Regions from separate parts of the Sphingomonas pollutisoli genome, predicted to be linked through region 2. Evidence: riboswitches for the same ligand, from Rfam matches in the RefSeq annotation. Region 2 holds a riboswitch; the other holds the start of a gene.
The links. A riboswitch is a leader RNA that binds a small molecule or an ion and turns the genes downstream of it on or off. The one in region 2 is predicted to bind fluoride.

Region 1 (7,688 bases), on a different contig from region 2:
ACCGCAAGCCCGGGAGTAACCAACGAGACGGCAAGGGTGGCGACTCGGCGAAGGCTTCTATGTCCCAGCATTTTCAAAACTTCGCCGTGAGGCTGATGCTGACTTCACGGCCCGGCTGGAAATAATATTGATCGTATGGCGCGCCATTCACGGTGATGTTCGTGACCTTGGTGCTGTCGAACAGGTCGGAGACCGTGCCCTCAACCGCGAACCTCCCAAAATCATATCCCAGCGACACGATCGCCGTATTGTAGCCGGGAATGCGATAGTCTGGCGTCTGCGCGTCGTCGCCGTATTGCACACCGGTATATTTGTCGATCAGCGACGCCTTGATCCCGCCATGCCTGTAGAGAATCCCGCCAGCCGCGGTCATGAACGGGGCATTGGCCACCTGCAAGCGCGTGTCCTTGGTTTTAGCGTAATTACGCGATGCATTGGCAAAGAGCGCAAGACCATTGTCGAAAGCGTATGTTACCTGACCTTCGATACCCTTGTAGAGCGCGCCGCCAGAATTGTAGAACACGGTGTCGCCTGCTCCGTCCTTCTTGCTTTGAAACTTGTTGGTGAAGTCGATGCTATACACATCGGCGTCGATTGACAGATGCGAACCGTGATAGACGAAGCCCAACTGATAGTTCGTCGACCGCTGCGGTTCGACCGTGTTCTTGGCTGGATTTTGGATTTGCAGCACGTCAAGCGGCGGCGCCAAAAACCCGCGGGCATATTGGGCGTAGATCGCAAGACCATCGATTGGCTGATAGTTGATCGTCACGAACGGCAGCGTGTCGTCCCAGCTTTCGGAGAAAATCGCCGGTGCGTGCGTCTTCTGGTTGGCGATCGCGTTAACCGAACGGGTGAAGTCGATATATTTGATGCCAGGCGTGATCTTCAGATTTTCAAAAGGCCTGATTTCCAGCTCGGCGAAAAGCTGTTGCTGGTTGCCGCGTGAATCCTGATCGTAATTGATGTATTTGGGGACGCCGGCCGGCGTCTTTTGATTATAATCGAAGGCATTGGCAGCCGGACCACCCGCGGTTAGGTCATATTGATAGCGCTTGCGATGAGTGACGCTCCACTCAATCCATGCGCCGGTGGTCAATGTGGCCGGACCGAGGTCGATTATGGCTTTGGCGATGTCGCCATAAACCCGGTAGCTGTTGAGCTTGGTGTAGCCAGGTACGTGGCCGATGATCTTGGTTTTTCCATCCGCAGCGGTCACCTGATTGGGCGTTCCGCCGGTCACGTCCGCGGCCGAGAGCGTGGAATTGTTGTAATAATAGGTGTAAGTTCGGTTTTCGAACCGGGTGCCGGGCGCAATGTCGGCTTCCAACTTGACGATCTCGAAATCAGTCGTCTTGTCGGTGTAATTGTAGCCCTGATATTGTGGTGTCGTCGGATCGTTGTTGAGGCTGAACGTCTTGCCAAATTGTGCGACCTGCGCGAGCGTTGCGCCGTCATTGTCCGGCTGGTTGAAATGGTTCTTGTTGTAGGTCGACACCAGCGTCAGTCGCACGTCCGGGCCGATCGGGATCACCACTTTCCCGAACAGGTTGGTCTGGTGATAGGGCGAATAGGTCAGGCGGCCGTCAGTGCGGACATATTGCCCGCCGAGGAGAATCTGCGTGCCGCCGAGCTTGTCGATCGAACCAGACTGCAGCATCGCCCGGCCCAGGAACGTGTTGAAGGTGCCGTAAGCCGCGCGGAACGTCGCGCTCGGATCCTCACGCGTTGCCCGCGAGAACAGGTTGACGCTGCCGCCGAAGGTCGCCTGGCCAAGATTGCTCGCGTTACCCGGGCCGCGATCGACGACCAGCGTTTCCACCGTATTCGAGGGGAAGAAGGTATTGCTGTGATGTGTCGGGTCATTGGTGTCGCCGAACGGAACACCATCATAGGTGATGTTATACTCGCCGTCCTGGAAGCCGCGCAATTGCCCCTTGGATTCGCTGACACCGACGCCTCCATTGCTGCCCGTGTTTGAGAAGCTGGGGGTGATCAGTGCAAGCTGGTTGAAGTCCGCGGTCGCGGGCAACGAATCCTCGATGAACGAGCGCGAGACGATCGCCTGCGGCTGGGTCGTCGCCAGTGAAACCGTGACTGGGGCAATCTCATTGGCCTTGGTTGCCGTCACGACGATGTCACTGCCTTCGGCAATATCGGACTTTTGAGGAGCGGTCGCCTCGGGGGTGGCCTGGGCCCATGCGGGAGCGACCATCAGCATACTCGTCAGGGTGACACCCGAACAGAAACTCGCCTTCATCGCCTTCATCGAAATCCCCCTCTTGCCGAATGGACGATCGTTCGCGATGGCTTTTCCCCTTGAGGGCCGACCCGACCATTCGGCCGGTACGACACCAATGCGCTCTTTGGCGCAGTTTCAGGGGCAGACCGCGGCGATGTCGTCCAATTCCGATTCGTAGTATTTGCTACCTAGATTGGCGATGTGACAGAATCACTACACGCACCGGGTACGCGATTCGTGCCTCCCACCACATTTGAAACGAGCGCAGCGATGTCCGAGACCAGAAAGACCGATCTGCTGAGCGCGCGTATCGAAGCATTGCGCGACGCGCTGCCTGCCGCCGTGTTGCGGGTTGCCCGCTATATCGATCAGAACAGGGTGGCTGCGCTCGCGAGTTCAGCGACCGAACTGGCTCGAGCCATCGGAACATCCGATGCGACGGTGGTACGGGCTGCGAAAGCGCTGGGCTTTTCCGGGCTGCCGGACTTGCGGAAAATCATCGCGGAGAGCCTCGATAGCGGATCGACGCCAGCTGCAAACATGAAGCGCACTTTGGCCAGAATCGACGCGGGTACCGAACATGCGATCGATTTCGTCCTCGAAACCCATCAAGACGCGATTGCCGCGCTCAAGACCGAGGCCACCCGCCTCATGCTCATCGCGGCCGTGTCCACACTCAATTCCGCCCAGCGGATCGTCGTTTTCGGTATCGGTCAGTCCGGTCCATTGGCGCGCTATATGAGCATATTGCTCGGCCGGAGCGGCCGACGCTCTGCGACATGCGACGCCAGCGGCATCGCGCTCGCCGACCAGCTCCTCGATTTGCAGGCGGGCGATGCTTTGCTGCTGCTCGCTTATGGCGGTGCCTATCAGGAGGTGGAAGCAACGATCGAAGAAGGCCAACGGCTCGGCCTGCCGATCGTTCTTGTCACCGACTCGCTGGAGCAACGCCTGGCGGAGCGCGCAACCATCGTCGTGCCGGTGCGACGCGGTAAAGCCCGAAAAGTCGCACTGCATGCGGCCACGGTGGCAGCGCTCGAAGCGATCGCGCTCGGTCTCTCGGCGGTGGATCAGAAACGGTCGGTCGATACATTGAGTCGATTGGGCGCTCTACGTGAAACGATTTCACGACCGCGGAAGACGGGCAGGGGCTCGCGGCCGTCCCGACGCTGAAAGGCAAGTCCGTCGAATGGGCGCTCGATGAAATCAGCCTTTTCTCGGGTCACCACCAATCGAGCGCGCGCCGCTCAAGAGCGTCCGTGATGACGGCAACTCCAATTGTTGACTGGCGCCGCTAGACGCGGCGATCAGGCTGCCCTTCGCGAACGCGCAATTTCGCGGCCGATATTCCGCTTGAATAACGAGCCGCCGGTATAGTCTACAAATTCCAGCGAGAGCATATCCGGATCGCTCCGAAGGCATGTAAAACCGGAACGCGCGTTACAATATTCGGTCCCTTCTACGGCCTGAACAGGACGCACCTCGGACCCCGCTCCCGTTTGTATAAGGGATAGGCCATCGCGATCGAGAAATTGAAGATCGTGATCGTGCCCGGCAAGATATGCCTGCACGCCATGCCGCTTGAGGATCGGCTCGACCTGCGCGATCATTTCCGGTGTGTTTCCGTGCGAACTGCCGCCGGAGAAGATCGGGTGATGCCCCGCTACCAGTTTCCAGGGCGCGCGCGAGGCTGCGAGCTCGCGATCGAGCCAAGCCAATTGCGTGCGCGTGTCCTGCGTGAGCACATTCGCGCGGATCGGGCCATCGGATTCGGTCCGATATTTGTTCACCAGCGGCGATGTGTCGAGGATGAAGAGGTCCAGATGGGGGGCGCCGATGTCAACGCCCGCAATTTTGTAATAGCGGCTCGGCAGTCGCCATCGCTTGCTTGACCCCGCATATTCGAGTTGGGCTTGGGGATTGCCCCGATAGTCGTGATTTCCGAGGCTGGCATACCATGGCGTTTGCAGCGACGGCGCCGTGTAGACATGTTCGAACGAGCTTTGCCACTGCGGATCGTCGGCACTCTGAACACCATTATCGTAGAAATTGTCGCCGACGGTGACCACGAAACGGCTGCCAATCTGCTTGGCCGACCGGCCCATCGCGTCCGCTACATCTTGCTGATGGGATGCTCCGTCTCGACCCCAATCCCCTAGAACGAGGAAATTGACCGCCGGAGGCGCTGCCCGCGCGGGGATGCGCACGACCGCGGTGGCGGCAATCGCGGTCGCACCGATGATCGCTTCGCGTCGTGACAAAAGCATAGCAAGTCTCCCTTGCTGCCTCTTTGCAAGATTTAATGACGATTTAAAGATGGCAACTGCCAGCATGGGCAGGCCGAGATGTCATCATGCCGGCTGTCTTACACCGGCGGTGCTTCTCTGGGCGCGTAGCGACTTACTGACGAGCTTTGCATTGACTGTCTCAGCCGTCTCGTACCGTAGCTGCGTCGAGATGCGGAAAGCAGCCGCATGTCCGCTTAAGCGGGGCCGTCTCAGGACGACGAGGTCTTCGACTTGAGCGGGAATAAGGGGGCGGGCGCCTGCTTGGCTGGCGCTCCCGATGGCGTCGCTGCGGGCCTTACCGTCCAAACCTCGTCCCAGTCGCCCGGGTTCTTCATGGCGTTTTTCATCACCATATATTGCGCATCGACCGCAGTAAGGGTCGGTGTGGGCTGGTCCGCAATCCACCCGATCAGGTCATGCAGACGCTCCAGCAGCCCTGAAAGGCCTTTCCGTGAGCCGCTACGACGCTGCAGTTTCTGCTCTGCGGCCAGAATGGTCTCGGCGCTGATCGCATTGCCCGCCGCCCTGGGGCCGGCATCGCAGAGTCGATCAAGGAGCTCGATCGCCTTGCCCCAATACCAGTCGCCCTTGTTATCGGGTGCCGCTCGCGCGCAGGTGATCAGCAAATCGCTGGCCAGGCGCGAGACCTGATCGAACTCCTGGGGACGAACAGATCCCAACAGCCTGTCCATTAACGGGGCCGAAGCCGCGCTCGTGACAAACGGCTGGGCGGAAAACGCATAGATGCGCTCCCACGTCGACTCGGGAAGCCAAGCACGATCGCGATCGCGCCGAAGCTGAGGTACGATCTCCTGTGCGAAACACGAGCGAACTATCTCGGCTCGCAAATTGTCGCATTGATCGTTCGTGCCGACGATCCGCGGCGCGAAGATTTTGAGCTGCTGTCGCTTATTGTCCGGCAGGCTGTCATTCAGTCGGACGGCGAAAGTCCGGATGAATGGTGATGCGGTCCTCGGATCATCCCTGTGTCGTTCTCCCGCCAACAAGGCGACGAACGTCATAACGCAAAGGCGGTTCGATCGTGGATCGCCACGGCCGGGGATCAATTCGACGCGCTCGAAAAGGCGCTCCAGGGATTGTGAGGTGGGAATCGCCGGCTGGGCTGCTTGCACGACATCAATCTCCTACCGCTTTTCTTACTTCGCAGTAGGAGTCATCAGCCGCGGCGAGCGCGGCGGTTATGGGGGACTCCATCCCCAACCTCGACATGATACTCGGCTTGCCCCTTGTGGGTCAACAGACATCCACAAGGCGCTTCAATCCATGAGATCTTCGAGCAAGAACAGCCGCGCGTTTGATGCAGAATTGCCACACCGCACCTCTTTTCGCTGCGATGCAGCAAAAAGTTCGATTTTGGTCCGCCTCGACGATTGACGGGTGTCACGCTCTTCTGCATATGCCCGCTCTGGCAATGGATTTCTGCCGGGCTCACCTGAGCCGAACCGCCCATCCGGGCTGATGATTCCTACCGTTTGCGGCAACGCAATATGCGGGGGAATCGTGCGCGCTTCGTTTTCGAATCTATTTCACCAGTTCAATCTGGCTGCCTTCATCCGGACGCAGCATGACCATGCTGTCTCGGTTGCGCGCTGGACGATCGTCCTCGTTCCGATGGCGATCGCCGTTGGCTCGCTGTGCGCGGCGTTCCTCTGGAGCCTCGATGTCGCGACACGGACGCGCTTTGCGCACCCTTGGCTGCTGTTCCTCCTCCCGGTCGGCGGATTTGCCATCGGCATGTTGTACCATTGGATGGGCAAGAGCGTCGAAGGTGGCAACAATCTCATCGTGGACCAGATCCACGAGCCTGGCGGCGGCGTCCCGTTGCGGATGGCACCCCTGATCTTCGTCGGCACTGTCGCGACGCATCTCTTTGGCGGTTCGGCAGGTCGAGAGGGCACGGCCGTTCAACTCGGAGGCAGCCTGGCCAGCGCCGCTGGTCGCTTCTTCCGTCTCGATGAGTCGGGAGTCCGCATCATCCTGATGGCTGGCATCGCCGCCGGCTTCGGTGCCGTGTTCGGCACACCGCTCGCCGGTGCCGTATTTGCGCTGGAGGTTCTGGCTGTCGGAAGAATCGAATACCCTGCGCTCGTACCGTGCCTCGTAGCAGGTATCGTCGGCGACTGGACCTGCCATCAGTTGGGCATCCACCACGGCGCCTATCACATCGATTATGTATCGGGCAGCGGCGGCTCGTTGATGACGGAGCCTCTCCTGCTGGCCAAGGCCGCACTCGCCGGCATCGCGTTCGGACTGGCGAGCCTCGTCTTTGCCGAAGCGAACCACAATCTCGGCGCCTTTTTCAAGCGGCTGTTCCCGTTCGGACCGCTTCGTCCTTTCGTTGGCGGTCTGCTCATCATCGGCCTGGTCTATGCGCTCGGCACTCGAGACTATCTCGGGCTCGGTGTGTCGGCACCCCCGGGAGTGCCGACGATCGCAGGCTTCTTCTCAGCGCCGGTCGATCACTGGAGCTGGCTCCTCAAGATGGTGTTTACAGTCGTCACGCTCAGCGCCGGCTTCAAAGGCGGCGAGGTCACGCCGCTCTTCTTCATCGGTGCCGCACTGGGGAACGCTTTGGGTGGTTTGCTCGGCGCTCCTATCGACCTCTTCGCGGGGATTGGCTTCGTCGCGGTCTTCGCCGGCGCCACCAACACGCCGCTCGCCTGCACCATCATGGGCATCGAGTTGTTCGGCGCCACCAACGCCGTTCCAATCGCGGTCGCGTGCTTCGTGTCTTATCTCTGCTCCGGACACAGCGGAATCTATCTCTCCCAGCGCATCGCAGTGCCCAAACACGACAAGGGTTTTGTCGTCCCTGATTCAACGCTTCGTGACGCGAGAGCCGCGCGGTCGGCGCTCACCCTTGCACAATTCCTTCCTTTGTCCCCCCTTCTCAGCAATGAAAGCGAAAGTGAACACATGTCTTACCCTCATGAAGTAACTCCCGCCGAGATCGGCATGATCCGGATTTACATGAAGCCATCCGACAAAGTGGCGAGGGCAGGGGCGCGTTCACTCTGGTCGGCAAAGCCGCTGTACCGGGTCTTGGTCGCGACCGCCAAGGACGACGGCATCATGAATGCCGTCGCGCACCACACGCACTATGGCTATAGCAACCATGGCCCGGTCCGCCAGAACGG
Region 2 (7,688 bases):
CCACGCAAGATGTCCTCCGCCTGCTGGCGGAGTGTCCATCGCAGGTTTTCCGTATTCTGCGTCGTGATGCGCTCGACCTCCTGAAGAAGCCGCCGTCGGCGGCGCGCGTCGCGCCAAGCCGAGGGAAGAAGCCCATCGGTCAAGCCGGTAGGCAAAGGATTCATCGTTTCTGCTTGACGCTCGATCCAGGCGAGTTCGCGCGGCGCCTTCAGTTCGATCGTCACGGCGGGAACGACGAAGCGAACGTCGAGCGCGTCGATCGCGATCTGGCGCATCCGCTCGAGAGTCGGCAGAATCCGGTCGCGGGCACGCTCGGCCGCGGCGTCCAAGCGGATGCGGACGACTTGGGTCAGCTCGCGATAAGCGTCTTCGAAGAAACGGGTGCTCGCCGCCGCGATCACCGTGAATGCGCGTCGGTCGTGCGAACTGTCGATTGTGGGATCAAGAATCTGTCGGAGATGGTTCTGCGCACGCTGCCGGATCCCGGCCGCCTCTTCATCGATGAAGTTGCGGAGGCGCTGCCGTTCGCCGGCCATCAGATCGCCGGCCACACGCTGCTGCTCCATGATCTTGTCAACACCCTCACGGATAGCGGCGAGCTTCTCATCGAGAGCCTCGACGGGAAGTTTCATGGCCGCGCGGGCGATGTCGTTCTGGAACGCCAGCTCGGACAAATCCGCCTTGGTCTTGAGGATGGCGGCCTGGGCGAGAAGCCAGCTTCGCTCTTGCCACAGCGATTGGATGCGGCTCCTGAGTTCGACGATTCCGAAGACCGGCGTTCCGCGAGCTGCGACGGCCGACAGCGGCTCCTCGATTCCGCTCTTTGAAAGGATCGCCATGACATAGTCGCCGATTGTCTGGCGCTCCGCCGATGTCACGAGATCCGACTTGTTCAGGACCGGGATGATCCGTGCAGCATGTTGTTTGATCAGCGCGAGATATGCGATCTCCGCTTCGGTTATCGGGGGATCGGGTGACAGAACCATGATGGCGGCGTCACACTCCGGCAGAGCCGCCAATGCAGCATTGCTGTTGTGGCGTTCGGTCGAGCCAATTCCCGGTGTATCGATCACCACCAGGCCGTCGGAAAGCAAGGGAACAGGCAAGCTCAGCCGGACAGCGGCAACGTGCTGCCGGTTATGGGGATTGCCTGTTTCTGTTACGAATTCGGCGACCTTCTCGCGCAGCTCATCGATAGAGCCAGGGGCGTGACGTTCTGTGGGCCTATCGGTGAAATCGACCTCGAGCCTTGCTTGATCCCCATAAGCGATCGACGTCGGAATCGCCGTCAGCGGAACAACGCCGGTCGGAAGGGCGTCGACTCCAAGGATCGCGTTCAACAGCGTGGACTTTCCGCGCTTGAACTGGCCGACAATGGCGAGCTGGAAACGTCCTGCTTCGACGCGCTTCGAAAGTCTCTCGATCCGTGAAGCCACGGTCACCTCGGTATCGGCCAACTCGGGTTGGTCGACAGTTAACTGGTCGAGAAGGCGAAGCAATCGCGCCAAGGTGTCGGGGTGATGAGCGACCTCGATCATAACGGCCGGCCCTTTTGCCGGCTCCGGCAACTGCGCTTCGACGGTTTCAGAAAATGTTCAGACGGCCTGATCAGCTTCTCTGCTCCGCTTCAAGGATCGACATGGCTCCTGTCCTGGACCGCTTGCCCAGCAGATATTCCTGCACCCAGGGATGCTGACAGTGCTCAAGCTCGCGAACGGGCGCGACGGCGACAATATGTTTGTCAGCGAGCGCGGCGACACGGTCGCAGATCGCATAAAGGGTGTCGATGTCATGAGTGACCAGAACGACGGTCAGACCCAGGCCATGGGCCAAGTCATGGATCAGCCGGTCAATTTGCCCTGCCATGATCGGATCGAGACCCGAGGTCGGCTCGTCGAGTAACAGCAGTTCCGGATCAATCGCAATCGCGCGCGCCACGCCCGCCCGTTTTTGCATGCCGCCCGACAACTCGCTTGGATATTTGAACAGAGCATCGTCCGGAAGGCCGGCCTGGCGCACTTTGAGCGCGGCGATCTGATCCAGTAGCTCCTGCGGCAGGCGCGCATTTTCGCGGAGCGGCACCTGGACATTTTCGCAGACTGTAAGCGTCGAGAAGAGCGCGTTTGCTTGGAAAAGGACTCCCCAACGCCGTTTCACGTTCGCGACGGCCGTCTCGTCATCGGAATAAATGTCCGTTCCGAATACGTGGATCGTTCCTGCCGCAGGGCGCAGCAGTCCGATGATGGATTTGAGGAGCACCGATTTGCCCGATCCTGAGCCGCCGACCAACCCAAGGATCTCGCCGCGATTTACGGTGAGATCGAGCTGATCGTGAATGAGCTGATCTCCGATCACTGTTTGGAGACCCTCGATTACTAACGGCGACGGCCGCGACGCGGCATCGTCCTTTCCCGTCACAGTTTTGGGTGCGTGACCTGACCAGCGGATGGGTGAAATGCTTGTAGGCAGTCGTCCAGGCACAATTCCTCCTTGGTGCGTAATCGCAAAAAGGTAGGAATCATCAGCCTTGCAGGCGGTTCGGCTCTCGGGCCAGGCAGGAATCCATTGCCGCGCACCATCCTATGGCGAGCTTTTTGGCCGCGCAAGCAAGCATTGCCGGGCCCGTTTTACGACTGTTGACGCGACGCGAAGAACAAGTCACGACAGTAGCGTGGCTGGCCCAAATCTGCCATCCGGTGTGATGCAGGTCGCCGTGCCGGCAAGGGGATGGAGTCCCCCATACTCGCCGAAAGGCTGATGACTCCTACCGTGCCGAGCGCGGTGGGAGTGTGTCCTCGCCGCATCTCGACGTCCTCGACACACAAGGCGCCCGCCAATCTCGGGCGTGAGAGGATACAGTGATGTTGCGGAGGTTGCCAAGACGAGGGCACCATGGATCGCCGGTCGCGGGCGGTGCTCGAAGCAGGGCCATGATCAACGAGGCCGCGGGCATGCGCTTGAGGTTTCTGTGTGCCCGGCCGCCCGCAGGGAGGTTGGATGCCTAGCGGAGCGAGGGAAAGTCTCGGAACGAACGCGGACAAGCTGCGGGCGGCCCTTGAGCTAGGGTGCCGGCTTCAGTTTAACTTTTCGGGTTTTTTCCTGATCATCGGGGTCATGGTCCGGTCCGCCAGTGTCGCGGGCCTCGCGATCGTGGTCTATAATTGTGCATCGATCGAAGCTCTTCTTGCCGGCAGCCTTTTCCTGGGCCGTCCGACGAGGCGCAAATTGGCCTCCTTCTATTGCGCCGGACTGGGGTTACCGGTGGTGGTGGTCGTCTGGTGCCTCATCGAGCAGATGAGCCACCCCATCGTACCCAAATGGGATTGGATCGCCTCGTCCGCTGCCTGTGCGATGGGCGTGAATATCTACGAAGCGTGGTCGCTCGCAAGGTTCCGACGCGAAGGGTCGAGGCTTGTCGAGGCGATGGCGCCCGTGGTTAGGTCCACGCTACCCTATAGCGTCGCAGTGTTGGTTGCAGGCTTCGTCACGCTGGGCACGCACAGCGTCTGGGTGGACGTTGCGATCGGCGTGGCGATCATCGCCGGGCATATCGAGGCTGTTCCTCTGCTCCGGCGGCTGGGAGCGTTCGACGTCGCTGCAAGCGGACATGGCGGTTCGGCTGCCTATCAGCTGCTCCTCTCCTATCCCCGTCTGGGCGTGCTAACTTCATCGGCGTGGCAAGAAGCGGTCGAGAGCGTGCGGAGGCGAAGTTTCTTTCGTGCTCTGCGCTAGCGCCGAACGTGGCGTCCATGGTGCGGCGAGTGGCGGTTGTCCGCTTTTCCCCTCTTGAGGGCGCCACTCAGCTCTCATCGCGGTCGCTGGCGAATGTGTCGATCGGGGCTATGCCAGGTCTGCTTCGCCGCGCCCGAGTCCGCGACTACCGCGACCTTGTGGCGATCAGGAGCTTCATGACGGCCGACCTGCATCGTTTCGCCGATGTGACCGAGCGAGAGCTTATCCATATGATGAAGGGGAGGATCGCGCTTCGTCACCGCGGACAAGCGCCGAACAGCAAGCAACATGCCGACCGGCTGCTCGAATCAATTAGGGCCGACCCTGCCATGATGTCAAACCCCACATGAGGTCGCATCGGAGGACCGCCAGATGAACCATGCCGACCGCCATGCGCGTCCCGGAAGTGATTGCTGCGCCAGCCAGGCCAAGCCCGACGATGAGGCGAAGGACCCGGTCTGCGGCATAACCGTTGACCCCGAGACCACGCCGCATCATGCGGCGCATGACGGCCAAGACTATCATTTCTGCAGCGCGGACTGCCAAGCCAAGTTCGTCGCGAACCCGCAAGCCTATCCGGACGATCGCCGCCCGGAGCCCGCGGCCAGCCCGGGCGCGATCTGGACCTGCCCGATGCACCCGCAGATTCGCCGCGACGGTCCGGGGACCTGCCCGATCTGCGGCATGGCGCTCGAACCCGAGGAGCCCTCGCTCGACGACGCGCCCGATGCCGAGCTTGTCGATTTCACGCGGCGCCTATGGGTTTCGGGCGTGCTCACGCTGCCGCTGCTCGCCGTCTCCATGGGCGCCGAGATGATCGGCATCCACATCGTCGATCCGATGCTGTCGCCCTGGATCCAGCTCGTGCTGACCGCGCCGATCGTATTATGGGGCGGGCTGCCCTTTTTCGAACGGGGCTGGGCGTCGCTCAGGAGCCGCCACTACAATATGTTCACGCTGATCACGATCGGGGTCGGCGCAGCATTCCTCTACAGCCTGGTGGCGACGCTCGCTCCGGGCTTGTTCCCGCCAAGCTTCCGCGAGCACGGCGCGATGATGCCGATCTATTACGAGGCGGCCGGGGTCGTGGTGACGCTGGTGCTGCTGGGACAAGTGCTCGAGCTTCGCGCCCGCGCCGCGACCGGCCGGGCAATCCGAGCGCTGCTCGGCCTCGCGCCGAAGACCGCGCATCGGCTCGATGCCGACGGCATTGAACGCGAAGTCACGCTGGCCGATATCACCGTCGGCGACCGGCTGCGCGTGCGGCCGGGCGAAGCGATCCCGGTTGACGGGGTGGTGATCGAGGGCCGCTCGCCGGTCGACGAATCGATGCTCACCGGCGAGTCCGCGCCGGTGGTCAAGGAGGCGGAGGCTGCGGTTACCGGCGGCACGGTCAATGGCACCGGCAGCCTGGTGATCGAAGCCCGGGCGATCGGATCGGACACCGTGCTCGCGCGGATCGTCAAGATGGTCGGCCAGGCGCAGCGCAGCCGCGCGCCGATCCAGGCGGTGGCGGATCGTGTCTCGGGCTGGTTTGTGCCGCTGGTCGTTCTGATCGCGTTCGCGGCATTCGTGACTTGGAACCTGGTCGGCCCCGAACCGCGTTTCGGTCACGCGCTGTTGAATGCGATCGCGGTGCTAGTTATCGCCTGCCCGTGCGCGCTAGGACTCGCCACACCGATGTCGATCATGGTCGGTGCCGGACGCGGCGCGCGTGCCGGCGTACTGGTCAAGAACGCCGAAACGCTCCAGACGCTCGACAAGGTCGATACGCTGGTCATCGACAAGACCGGCACGCTGACAGAGGGTAAGCCCAAGCTCATCGCCGTCGAACGAGACGGCGGTTTCAGCAAGGATGCTCTGCTCGCTGCCGCAGCGGCTGTCGAAAGCCGTTCTGAGCACCCGCTGGCGTATGCCGTTGTGACAGCGGCCGAGGCGGCCGGCCTCAAGCTCTCGCCGGCGGAGGATTTCGAATCTCAGACCGGCCTCGGGATCAGCGGCCGGGTCGTGGGGCGCGCGGTCGTCGTCGGCAATGCTGCGCAGATGCGGCGGATCGGAGTCGACCCCAGCCCGCTCGATGCTCCTGCAGAGCGTCACCGCAGCGAAGGCGCCGGCGTCATGCTGGTGGCGATCGACGGGCGTCTGGCAGGGCTGCTCGCCGTCGCCGATCCGCTCAAACAATCGGCGCGCGACGCGATCGCGCAACTGCGCAAAGACGGGCTGCGCATCGTGATGCTGACGGGCGACAGCCTTGAGACGGCGGAAGCGATCAGGCGCCAGATCGGCGGGATCGACGAGGTGCATGCCGATCTCAAGCCCGAGGACAAAGCGCGGATCATCGGCGAGCTCAAGGCCAAGGGAGCGACCGTTGCGATGGCCGGCGACGGCATCAACGACGCGCCCGCACTCGCCGCCGCGGACGTCGGCGTGGCGATGGGAACGGGCGTCGATATCGCGATCGAAAGCGCGGGCATGACGCTGACCAAGGGCGACCTCGCGGCGATGGTGCGTGCGCGCCGGCTCGCGCGCGCGACGATGGGCAATATTCGCCAGAATTTGTTCTTCTCGTTCCTGTTCAACGGCATCGGCGTGCCGGTAGCGGCTGGCGTGCTCTATCCGGTCGCGGGCGTATTGATGTCGCCGATGTTCGCGGGCGCCGCGATGGCGCTGTCGAGCTTCACCGTCGTCTTGAACGCGCTCAGGCTCAATGACGTGAAGCTCTGAACATCGGCCAAGCGTCGGAAGCGAGCGGTGTCTCGCAGCGGATGATCCGCCACTTGAGAACATTGGCTTGATCCTGCACGACACCGCGGCGCGACGGCGGCCGTCGCGGCTATTCGGCCGCCGATCTCCACCGGCTGCGTTTCATCGCCAACGCGCGCGATCTGGGCTTTCCGATCGAGGAATCCGTATCCTGCTCGACCTGTGGAATGACCGGAGCCGAGCGAGCGCCGAAGTGAAGGCGCTGGCCGAGGAGCTCCAGTGCAAGGCCAAGGCCTTAGAAGCAATGCGACGCACGCTCGTAGATCTAGCCGAACGCTGCCATGGCGACGCGCGGTCCGACTACCCAATCATAGAAAGGCTGGCGCGAGATGGCTGATTCCTGCCTCAGTAGCCTTCTTGGCAACCGCAACGAATTGACTCCCGTAGAAGGGAGGAGCATTTTCACGCCGTGCTGAAGCTACTGCGCCATCTCTTATGTATTGGCATCCTGTTCGGCCTCGCCGGAAACGGGATGGCGGTCGCGGCGCCGTGCCTGCTGATGACGCAGGATCAGATCGCTTCCAATGCCTCCATGCCGGACTGCAAGATGGTGACAGGCTGCATGGACTGCGCTTCCAAAGCCGGTAAGACCGACAAGGGCTCCAAGCCCGGCTGCATGGCGATGGCCGCGTGCAGCGCTGTGCTCGGCGTCAAAGATTCGGCCGCGCCGTCAACGGCCCAACTGGCACCGATAGCCGGAGCGTTCTGGCCGACGTTGGTCACCCTCACCGGCCATGACACCGGACCTGAACCGGAACCACCCACCTTCCTTGGCTGACCTTCGCGCGCGGGCGCGTGTCTTCCGCGGCCGTTAACGGCTGCCGGAGTGCTGAATCGCCCGCGCTGAAAATATCTTTCAGCTCGAGGAATTGAATCATGAAGACGATCAACCTGTCGGCCGCGGCGATCGCGGTCGCGCTTTCCACCTTCGCAATCACAGCCCCTGCTTTCGCGCAGGACGCGCCGACGGCCAGTGCCCGGGGCCATTACGAATGGCGCCAGTCGCCAAACTATGGCCCACGTGCGCCATTTACGGCACCCCGCCGAGTCTGGGTGTCCGATGCCACGCAGGTGGCAAGCTGCGACTGCGACATGATGAAGATGAGCACCACCGGCGCTGCTGATTGCATGAAGCGGATGCACAGCATGGCACCGCCTTCGTCAGCCTCGTCGGTCGGCTAGGTACAGGTTCT

Region 1: another riboswitch for fluoride. It lies ahead of PX554_RS24965 (DUF190 domain-containing protein); the one in region 2 lies ahead of PX554_RS20515 (ABC transporter ATP-binding protein).

The regions. Positions count from the first base shown of each region.
Region 1 covers NZ_JARFNJ010000022.1:197-7,884, reverse strand. The annotation lists gene PX554_RS24990 (metallophosphoesterase family protein) at 1-2, opposite strand, end outside; gene PX554_RS24985 (TonB-dependent receptor) at 74-2,269, opposite strand; gene PX554_RS24980 (MurR/RpiR family transcriptional regulator) at 2,513-3,415, shown strand; gene PX554_RS24975 (purple acid phosphatase family protein) at 3,550-4,509, opposite strand; gene PX554_RS24970 (hypothetical protein) at 4,740-5,663, opposite strand; fluoride riboswitch at 5,692-5,758, opposite strand; fluoride riboswitch at 5,950-6,026, shown strand; gene PX554_RS24965 (DUF190 domain-containing protein) at 6,052-7,688, shown strand, end outside.
Region 2 covers NZ_JARFNJ010000011.1:19,066-26,753, reverse strand. The annotation lists gene PX554_RS20520 (dynamin family protein) at 1-1,538, opposite strand, end outside; gene PX554_RS20515 (ABC transporter ATP-binding protein) at 1,609-2,355, opposite strand; fluoride riboswitch at 2,506-2,579, opposite strand; fluoride riboswitch at 2,715-2,774, shown strand; gene PX554_RS20510 (hypothetical protein) at 2,998-3,732, shown strand; gene PX554_RS20505 (hypothetical protein) at 3,909-4,082, shown strand; gene PX554_RS20500 (heavy metal translocating P-type ATPase) at 4,105-6,456, shown strand; partial or broken gene PX554_RS20495 (MerR family transcriptional regulator) at 6,453-6,832, shown strand; gene PX554_RS20490 (hypothetical protein) at 6,905-7,273, shown strand; gene PX554_RS20485 (hypothetical protein) at 7,372-7,677, shown strand.